DNA from 2 places in the Rhodococcus sp. NPDC058532 genome. Region 2 is predicted to be linked to the other one. Evidence: riboswitches for the same ligand, from Rfam matches in the RefSeq annotation. Region 2 holds a riboswitch; the other holds the start of a gene.
What was found. A riboswitch is a leader RNA that binds a small molecule or an ion and turns the genes downstream of it on or off. The one in region 2 is predicted to bind thiamine pyrophosphate.
Positions count from the first base shown of each region.

Region 1 (4,629 bases), on a different contig from region 2:
AGTGGTGGCCCGCCACCGCGTCCACCACCTCGATTGGCTCGCCGCCCGCCACGTCGCACAGGGTCAGCGACCGTCCCGGTGACACCGCGGTCACCTCGTACACGCCGCGGCTGCCGCCCAGCCACTGCCGGGCCAGCTCGAGTTCCTGCGCGGGCAGCACCTGCGCGCGCCGGGCAACGAACTGCTCGAGGACCCCGCCCTCGAACAGCGCGGCGTCGATGACCAGGCCACCCTCGAGGGCGGTGATGGTTGCGTCCTCGTCGTCGGTGTGCGCGGCCCGGATCTCGGCGAGCTCGTGCACCAGGTCGAACAGTTCCGGGGTCCGGGCGAACATCAGCGCCTTGGTGTACAGCCAGGAGGCGCGGGCGTCGGCGGTCAGGTCGGACCGGCCGAGGTGGCAGGCCTTGTACTTGCGGCCGGACCCGCACCAGCAGCGGTCGTTGCGCCCCAGCTCGCGGCGGTCGGCGGGCTGATACCGCGCCAACACCTCCTGCAGGGTGTCCGCGTCGCCGCCCTCGATGCGGGCCAGCAGCGACTGCGCGCGCGGCACGTCGCCCGCGTCGGCGGCGAGCAGGGCCAGATCGAACGCGGCCAGTGTCCAGTCCGGGTCGCGGTCCAGCGCCAGCTCGAACTGGGTGACCGCGACGAGGACGTCGCCGCACTGGTCGGCGGCCTTGCCCGCCAACCAGTGCGCGGCGGGGCGCACCCGGCGGGACGCGTGCTCGATCAGCGCCGACGCCACCGCGTGCAGCGCCTCGGCGCGGTCGTCCCCGAGGGTGGCGAGGTCGAACGCGACCGCCGCCGCCGACGGATCCGCGAGGCCACGGAAGACCCGCGGGTCCACGGTCACCCGGGCAGCGGCGACCTCGGACGGATCCTCGCCCCGCTCGACCGCGTCGGCGACCTCGTGGACGAGGTCGGTGAGGTCGACGACGGACCCCGCCTCGGCGACGTTCAGCCGATTCTCCCGAGCGATCGACTCGACGAGCGCGGTCCGGTGATGGGCGTCGAAGTCGAAACCGTTCGGCGCCAGATAGTTCCGTTCGCAGACGTGGCCCGCGGCGGCGAGCAGTTCGGTCAGCGGCGCCGTCGGCGCGGTAAACAGGTCGGGATGCTCGGCGACCAACTGCCAGACGACGGGGTCGGTGTGCACGGCGCCGTCGGCGATCACCTCCCGCAGGGCGTCGATGAGGTCGGGGGCGGGTGCGGTCCGGTCCACGCGGACCAGCCGCAGCCGACCGCCAGCCAGCCCGAGGCCGATCAGGTCGCCCGCGGTCGCCGCGTGCAGCAGGTCCGGGTCGAGCAGCAGCCGCTCGATCTCCGGGGCAGCGAACTCGGTGCGGCCGCGGGCAGCGAGAGCGGCGGCGTCCGCGGTCGGGGAGACCACGGCGACCTCGCATTCGCCTCCGCGGGAACGGGATCCGGCGAGCACGGAAAGCGCGGACAGGTCCGGGTCGATGTCGAGAACCCCGGACGCGACCTCCTCCGCGGACAGCCGATGCGTGAACACCCGGCCCTCGAGCAGCCCGTCGAGCGCGGCAACCCGGCCGTCGGCGAGCACCCCGACGGGCGAGTCGTCGAGGGCGCGGACCACCGCGGCCATTTCCGCGGTCGTGCCGAGCCCCCGCTCGACGAGCGCGGCAACCCAGTCGTCGGTGCTGAGCGGGCCGCGGCGGCGCAGTTCCGCGATCGCGTGCCCGGCGGCATCGAGTTCGGGCACATCAAGTTCGGGCGCATCGGGTTCCGGTACATCGAGTTCGCGAGGGTCGGGTTCGGGTGCGGGATCCGGACGCGCTTCGGTGCGGGGGTCGGCGGCGCGGCGACCCACGATCTCGAGGTGCCGGTCACCACGGGATTCGGTCGAGGCGATCACCCGGTGATCGTAGGCGACGCACCCCGCGGCGTCGCCGACCGGACGCGAACGGGCGGTTGTCGGGTGCGGCTCTCGGCCGACGGTCCGGCAACCGCCGGGCCGGCGCAGACCGACCTGCTACCGTCGACGGTGTTCTGACACGGGGTGCTCCGCGACTGCGGGGCTGAGATGAGACCCGAGAACCTGTCCAGGTAATGCTGACGAAGGGATGTCATGGCTGTGTTGACGCATGCCACCACCACGGACCGCTTCACCGACCACCTGTGGGACGAGACGAAGGCGCTGCGGGTCGCGATCGACGACCTCGAGTTCCTGCACCGACTCGGCGACGGCACGCTGCCGCTGGCGGTGTTCCGCACCTACATCGAGCAGGATTCGCTGTACCTGATCGGCTACGCGAAGGCGCTGGCGATCCTCGCGTCCAAGGCGCCGGACCCGCAGACCGCCGCGTTCTGGGCGAACTCGGCCGCCAGCGCGGCCGCCGTCGAGTCCGCGCTGCACGAGGACCTGCTGCACGTCCTTCCGCCGCGGGACGACGAGCCGGAACACTCGTCCGCCTGCCTGGGGTACGTGTCGTACCTGATCGCGGCCGCCGCGACCGAACCGTACGCGGTCGGCGCCGCCGCGGTGCTGCCGTGCTTCTGGATCTACGCCGAGGTCGGCCGGGACCTCGCGGCCCGCGCGGCGAAGGTGCTCGCCGCCGACCCCGGACACCCCTACGCGCAGTGGGTGTCCACCTACGACGCCCCCGAGTTCCAGGAGTCCGCCGCCGCGGCCCGCGCCCTCGTCGACGCCGCGGCCGCCGCCGCGACCGACGCCGACCGGGCCGCGATGGTCACCGCCTTCACCGTCGCGACCCGGTACGAGCTGATGTTCTGGGACACCGCGCTGCACCCGCAGTCCTGGCCGCTGTCGTGACGGGCCGCATGATCCGCGCGCTGACCGGGATCGTCGCCGCCGCACTGACGTCGACGCTCCTCGCGGCCTGCGGCAGCGATTCGGGGTCGGACGGGACCATCCGGTTCGCGCTGGACTGGACACCGAACACCAACCACACCGGGCTGTACGTCGCGCAGCAGCGCGGCTACTTCGCGGACGCCGGTCTGGACGTCGAGATCCTGCCGTACACCAACACCGCCGTCGACACCGTGATCGACGCCGGGAACGCCGAATTCGGGATCAGCACCCATGATTCGTCGACCTTCTCCCGGGCCTCCGGCGCGCACACGGTGTCGGTGCTCGCCCCGCTGCAGCACTGGGCGACCGGGATCGGCGTCAAGGCCGACCGCGCGGACATCACCAGCCCGAAGGACCTGGACGGCACCACCTACGCCGGGTTCGGCGAGCCGGGCGAGAAGGAAACCCTGCAGCAGGTGATCCGAAACGATGGCGGCACCGGCGAGTTCACGTCCGTCACCCTCGGCACCTCCGCCTACGAGGCGGTCTACTCCGGCCAGGCCGACTTCACCGTCTCCTACCTCGCCTGGGAGGGCATCGAGGCCGAGCGCCGCGGGACCCCGATGAAGTACTTCCGCTACACCGACTTCGGGTTCCCGGACGCGTACGCGATCGTCGTCGACGGGAACGAGGACTGGCTCAGCGCCAACCCGGACGAGGCAGCGAGGTTCGTGCAGGCGCTGCAGCGCGGCTACCAGTTCGCCGCGGACCACCCGGACGAGGCGGCCCGGGACCTGATCGACGCCAACCCGGGTGCCTTCAACGACCCGCAGCTGGTGGTCGAGAGCCAGCGGATGCTGGCCGGGCAGTACATGAAGGACGCCGACGGGCGGGTCGGCACCCAGACGTTGGAGCAGTGGGCGGGGAACTCGAGTTTCCTGTACCGCAACGGCCTGCTCACCGGGCCGGACGGCGCGCCGCTGACCACCGAACCGGACTGGTCGACGTACTTCACCAATGACTACCTCGGCGCCCCGTAGCCCCACCGCACGCAGAAGCCCGTTGGCGTTGCCTGCGGTGGTGACGGTGGCCGTGCTCGTCGCCGTCTGGCAGCTGTACGTCCAGGTCAGTGGGATCCGTCCGCAGCTGCTGCCGTCCCCGCTGCGGGTGGTCCGGCAGGGCTGGGCGCATCGGGATGAGATCGGGGTGCACGCCGCGGCGACCCTGCAGGTGACGCTGATCGGGTTCGCGGTGTCGCTGGTGCTGGCCTGGGCGCTGGCGATCGTGGTGGACTTCTCGCCGTGGCTGCGGCGCGCGTTCGTGCCGCTGTTCGTTGCCTCCCAGACCCTGCCGATCATCGCGATCGCCCCGCTGATGATCATCTGGTTCGGCTTCGGGCTGCTGCCGAAGGTGCTCGTCATCGCGCTGGTCACGTTCTTCCCGATGGCGATCGGCCTGATCGAGGGGTTCGCCGCGGCCGACCGGGAGGCGGGTGCGCTGCTGCGCAGCATGGGTGCGTCGCGGCGGCAGGTGTTCCGGTACGTGCGGCTGCCGTCGGCGCTGCCCCGGTTCTTCACCGCGCTGCGGATCGGGATCACCTACGCCGTCGTCGGTGCGGTGTTCGCCGAATACGTCGGCGCCAGCGAGGGTCTCGGCATCTACATGAGCCTGCAGAAGAATTCCTTCCGCACCGACCTGGTGCTGGCGGCGGTGCTGGTGACCGCGCTGATCAGCATCACGCTGTACCTGCTGACGTTCGCCGCCGAACGCGTCGTCGCGCCGTGGGCCCGCGCCGAGGGTCGGGCGCGCCATGGGTGAGCGGCGCGGTGGCCGCCTGGTCGTCGACGGCCTCACCCGGT
Region 1 covers NZ_JBHXNU010000001.1:233,254-237,882, reverse strand. The annotation lists gene ACFWQG_RS01075 (SEC-C metal-binding domain-containing protein) at 1-1,873, opposite strand, end outside; TPP riboswitch at 2,004-2,099, shown strand; gene ACFWQG_RS01070 (TenA family protein) at 2,087-2,791, shown strand; gene ACFWQG_RS01065 (ABC transporter substrate-binding protein) at 2,800-3,810, shown strand; gene ACFWQG_RS01060 (ABC transporter permease) at 3,788-4,588, shown strand; gene ACFWQG_RS01055 (ABC transporter ATP-binding protein) at 4,581-4,629, shown strand, end outside.
Region 1: it holds a riboswitch for thiamine pyrophosphate, as region 2 does, so the genes downstream of both, ACFWQG_RS01070 (TenA family protein) here and thiC (phosphomethylpyrimidine synthase ThiC) in region 2, are expected to answer to the same signal.

Region 2 (4,629 bases):
CGAATGACCGGCCATTGCGACCGCCGCTGTCCGCGCGGACACTGATGGTATGGCTGATCGGGAACAGCGGACGCCCCTGTACGGGATGGTGCTCATCCTGGCCGCAATGTTCGGCGCGTTCGCGGTGAACTACTACGAAGTCGGTCCCTACTGGTTCCGCATAGCGGTCTACATCGTCGCGGCGGCGGTGATCCTCGTCGCGGCCGTGATGACCTTCCGGGACTACTCGCACTGACCTTCCGCAGCGCCCGGATGCAGCCGCCACAGCGGGGAGACGGGGCCGTGTCCCGCCCCGAGGTCGTAGGACGCCGCGAGGCAGCGGGTCACCCACTGCTTCCCGAACGCGACGGCCTCGGGCATCGATCGGCCGTGCGCGAGCGCGCATGCGACCGCGGCGGCGAGGGTGTCCCCGCCGCCGTGGTCGTTGCCGGTGTCGATCCGCGGGCCGGTGAACTGGTGGAACGTTTCGCCGTCGAAGAGCAGGTCGGTCGATTCCGTTGAGGTACGCAGGTGACCGCCCTTGACCAGCGCCCACTGCGCGCCGAGCCCGTGCAGCGCCTCCGCTGCCCGGCGAGCCGACGCGTCGTCGACGACCTCGATGCCGGTGATCAGCCGGACCTCGTCGAGGTTCGGCGTGACCAGCGACGCGATCGGGATCAGCGTGTGCCGCACCGCGTCGAGGGCCTCCGCGTGCAGCAGTGGGTCGCCGTGCATCGATGCGCACACCGGGTCCACCACCAGCGGCACCGGCCTGCCCTTGCCGATCCCGACCTCGCCGCACACCTGCGCGACCGACTCGATGATCGCGGTGGACGCCAGCATCCCCGTCTTCGCGGCGCTCACCCCGATGTCGCCGACCACCGACCGCACCTGATCGGCCACGATCTGCGGCGGGATCTCGTGAAAACCGCTCACCCCCACCGAGTTCTGCACCGTCACCGCGGCGACGGCGACGCAGGCGTGCACACCGAGCAGCGCCATCGTGCGGGAGTCGGCCTGAATGCCAGCGCCGCCGCCGGAATCGGTACCGGCGATGGTGAGGGCACGGACGGGGGTCTGTCCGTCGGGGGTCAGCGGCAGCAGGTTCACGAGCAAGGAGCCTATCGACCCGCCGGAACGGTGGGCAGGTACACCTGGCGGACGTCGGCGGAGATCCGCATCGAGCAGAACTTCGGCCCGCACATCGAACAGAAGTGTGCAGATTTCGCTGGCTCGGCGGGCAACGTCTCGTCGTGATACTCCCGGGCGGTGTCCGGGTCGAGCGACAGCGCGAACTGATCGTGCCAGCGGAACTCGAACCGGGCCGTCGACAGTGCGTCGTCGCGTTCCTGCGCCCGCGGGTGCCCCTTGGCCAGGTCGGCGGCGTGCGCGGCGATCTTGTAGGTGATGACGCCGACCTTCACGTCGTCCCGGTTCGGCAGCCCCAGATGCTCCTTCGGGGTCACGTAGCAGAGCATCGCGGTCCCGGCCTGCGCGATCATCGCCGCGCCGATCGCGGAGGTGATGTGGTCGTAGGCGGGCGCGATGTCGGTGGCGAGCGGGCCGAGGGTGTAGAACGGTGCCTCCTCGCACAGCTCCTCCTCGAGGCGGACGTTCTCCACGATCTTGTGCATCGGCACGTGCCCCGGGCCCTCGATCATCACCTGCACGCCATGGGATTTCGCGATTGCGGTCAGTTCGCCGAGGGTGCGGAGCTCGGCGAACTGCGCCGCGTCGTTGGCGTCCGCGATGGATCCGGGGCGCAGCCCGTCGCCGAGCGAGAAGGTGACGTCGTAGCGGGCGAGGATCTCGCACAGCTCCGCGAAGTGGGTGTACAGGAACGACTCCCGGTGGTGCGCGAGGCACCAGGCGGCCATGATCGACCCGCCGCGCGAGACGATGCCGGTGACCCGCTTCACGGTCAGCGGGACGTGCCGCAGCAGCACCCCGGCGTGCACCGTCATGTAGTCCACGCCCTGCTCGCACTGCTCGATCACGGTGTCGCGGTACAGCTCCCAGGTCAGTGCTGCCGGGTCGCCGCCAACCTTCTCCAGCGCCTGGTAGAGCGGCACCGTCCCGACCGGGACGGGGGAGTTGCGCAGGATCCACTCCCTGGTCTCGTGGATGTTCCTGCCGGTGGACAGGTCCATGATGGTGTCGGCGCCCCAGCGGGTGGCCCACACCATCTTCTCGACCTCCTCGGCGATCGACGAGGTGACCGCCGAGTTGCCGATGTTCGCGTTGATCTTCACCCCGAATCGCTTGCCGATCACCATCGGTTCGAGCTCGGGGTGATTGCGGTTGGCCGGGATCACCGCCCGACCGGCGGCGACCTCGTCGCGCACCACCTCCGGCGACACGCCCTCGCGGGCGGCGCAGTAGCGCATCTCGGCGGTGACGACGCCCGCGCGCGCCCAGCCCAGTTGGGTGCTGGCCCCGGCAGGCCGCGGCCAGCCCGACCGCACCGGCGGCAGGCCCGCCTCAAGGTCGATTCGCGCGTCGTCCTCGGTGTACGGGCCGGACGTGTCGTACAGGTCCAGATGATCGCCGGTGGTCAGGTGCACGCGGCGCACCGGCACCGACAGCCCGTCGACGTCCAGGTACCGCTTGCTGCTGCCCGCGATCGGTCCCGTGGTGACGGCCGTGGTGACAGAGGTGTCCCTCATTCGAATACTCCCTACGCCGGCATTACCCGGTCAGGTTCATACGGTCGACGGCCCTCATCGCTCGCGAAGGAGCTAGCCGTCCTCTCAGCCCGCTGGTGCGAGCCCCCGTGGGTGTTCAGTTGTCGCCGGAGACCCTAGCCCAGTTTCGCCCGATCCCTGTTGCGCACCCGCCAGCCGACCTATAGTGGCGTGGATCACATTTCTGTTACGGGCAGGCTGCCCGGCGCTTCACCCAGAAGGAGACAGGACCGATGCTCGCGGACAAGGCGACGGCCGAGGTGACGAACAATGCCGCTCAGAGCCGTTTCGAGCTGTGGCTCAACGGCGACCTCGTCGGCATTCTGGGCTACTACGACCTCGAGTCGAACGATGGAGCCGCCAGGGGCCGACGGCGGTCGACGGCGCCGGTCGTCTCCTTCCTGCACACCGTGATCGTCGAGGACTTCGGGCACCGGGGGCTCGCCGCGCTGATGGTCCGGCGGGCGCTCGACGCGGCCCGCGGGTACGGATGGAAGATCCGGCCCGTGTGCACCTACCTGCAGCGATTCGTCGCCGCGAACCCCGAGTACCGCGACATTCTGGTCCCGGTGTGAGCGCCGGGCGGCGATTCGGCCACGATTCGACGAAGGATGGGCGACAACTTGTCGACGGGGCCCGTCCCGGGCAGCGGCCCGGCCCGGATGCTGCTTGCATGGCGGCATGTTCAAGCGGAACCAGCACCGGACGGCGGCGGTGACCGCCGTCGCGGCCCGCGCCGACGCGGCGCGGGCTCAGGTTGAGGACAACCCCGCGCACTCGCGCTTCGACCTGTGGGTCGACGGCGAACTGGTGGGCATCCTCGGATACCGCCGCCTGGACGGCGTCGACTGCGCACCGGCGGACGGCGCCGCTGTCGCGTTGATGCACACGGTGGTCAAGGAGGAGCACGGCGGCCGCGGATGGGCGGCGGTGCTGGTCCGGGAGGTGCTTGAGGAGGCGCGGGTGCGCGGATGGCGGGTGCACCCGGTCTGCACCTACGTGCGACGCTATCTCGGCACCCACACCGAGTACCTGCCGCTGCTCGACGACGCCTGACGCGACGACGTCGCGGTCAGCCGTCGCGGGCCGCGAGCCGCCAGAGGGACACGACCTCTGCCGCCCGGACGGCCGCCAGCGGATCTTCGGGACCCCGGCTGCGTTGGCCGCGACCGCCGGACGCCCGCGGGTGCCGCGGGTGGACATCGCTGCGGCCGAGCACGATCAGTCCGGACCGATCGAACAGGTCGGTCAGCTGGGTGCGGGTGCGCAGGCCGAGACGCTCCGCAAGATCGGAGAGCACCAGCCATCCCTGCCCGCCCGCGGTGAGGTGGCCCGGCAGTCCGCGGACGAACTCGGCGAGCATCTGGCCCTTGCGGTCGAAGACCCCCAACTCGATCGACGACGTCGGCGCGGCAGGCACCCACGGCGGATTGCACACCACCAGGTCGGCGCGCCCGTCCGGATATCCGTCGGTGTGGACGATCTGCACCCGGTCCGCCAGCCCGAGACGGTCGATGTTGTCGGTGGCGCAGGCGACCGCGCGCGGTGCGATGTCGGTCGCGATCACCCGCTCGGCGCCGCGTCGGGCGAGCAGTGCGGCAAGCACTCCGGTGCCGGTGCCGATGTCGAACGCCGTGCCGACGCGTGCCGGGAACTCCGCCTCCGCGACCAGGTCGACGTACTCGTTCCGGGTCGGTGCGAACACCCCGTAGTGGGGGTGGATGCGGGCATCGAGCGCCGGGATCTGCACGCCCCGCCGCCGCCACTCGTGTGCACCGACGACCCCCAGCAGTTCCTGCAGGGACACCAGGCTGGCCTCCGAGGCGTCGCCGTACGCCTCGCGGCACGCCAGCCGGATATCGGGTGCCCGCCTCAGGTCGATGGCGTAGTCCGGGCCGAGTTCGATGACGATCATGCTCAGGATCCGGGTGCGGTGCGCCCTGGCCTGCCGGTGTCGGTGGAAGGT
Region 2 covers NZ_JBHXNU010000002.1:17,786-22,414, forward strand. The annotation lists gene ACFWQG_RS02880 (PLDc N-terminal domain-containing protein) at 1-7, shown strand, start outside; gene ACFWQG_RS02885 (hypothetical protein) at 50-235, shown strand; gene thiD (bifunctional hydroxymethylpyrimidine kinase/phosphomethylpyrimidine kinase) at 223-1,089, opposite strand; gene thiC (phosphomethylpyrimidine synthase ThiC) at 1,101-2,645, opposite strand; TPP riboswitch at 2,637-2,764, opposite strand; gene ACFWQG_RS02900 (GNAT family N-acetyltransferase) at 2,897-3,238, shown strand; gene ACFWQG_RS02905 (GNAT family N-acetyltransferase) at 3,345-3,719, shown strand; gene ACFWQG_RS02910 (methyltransferase) at 3,736-4,629, opposite strand, start outside.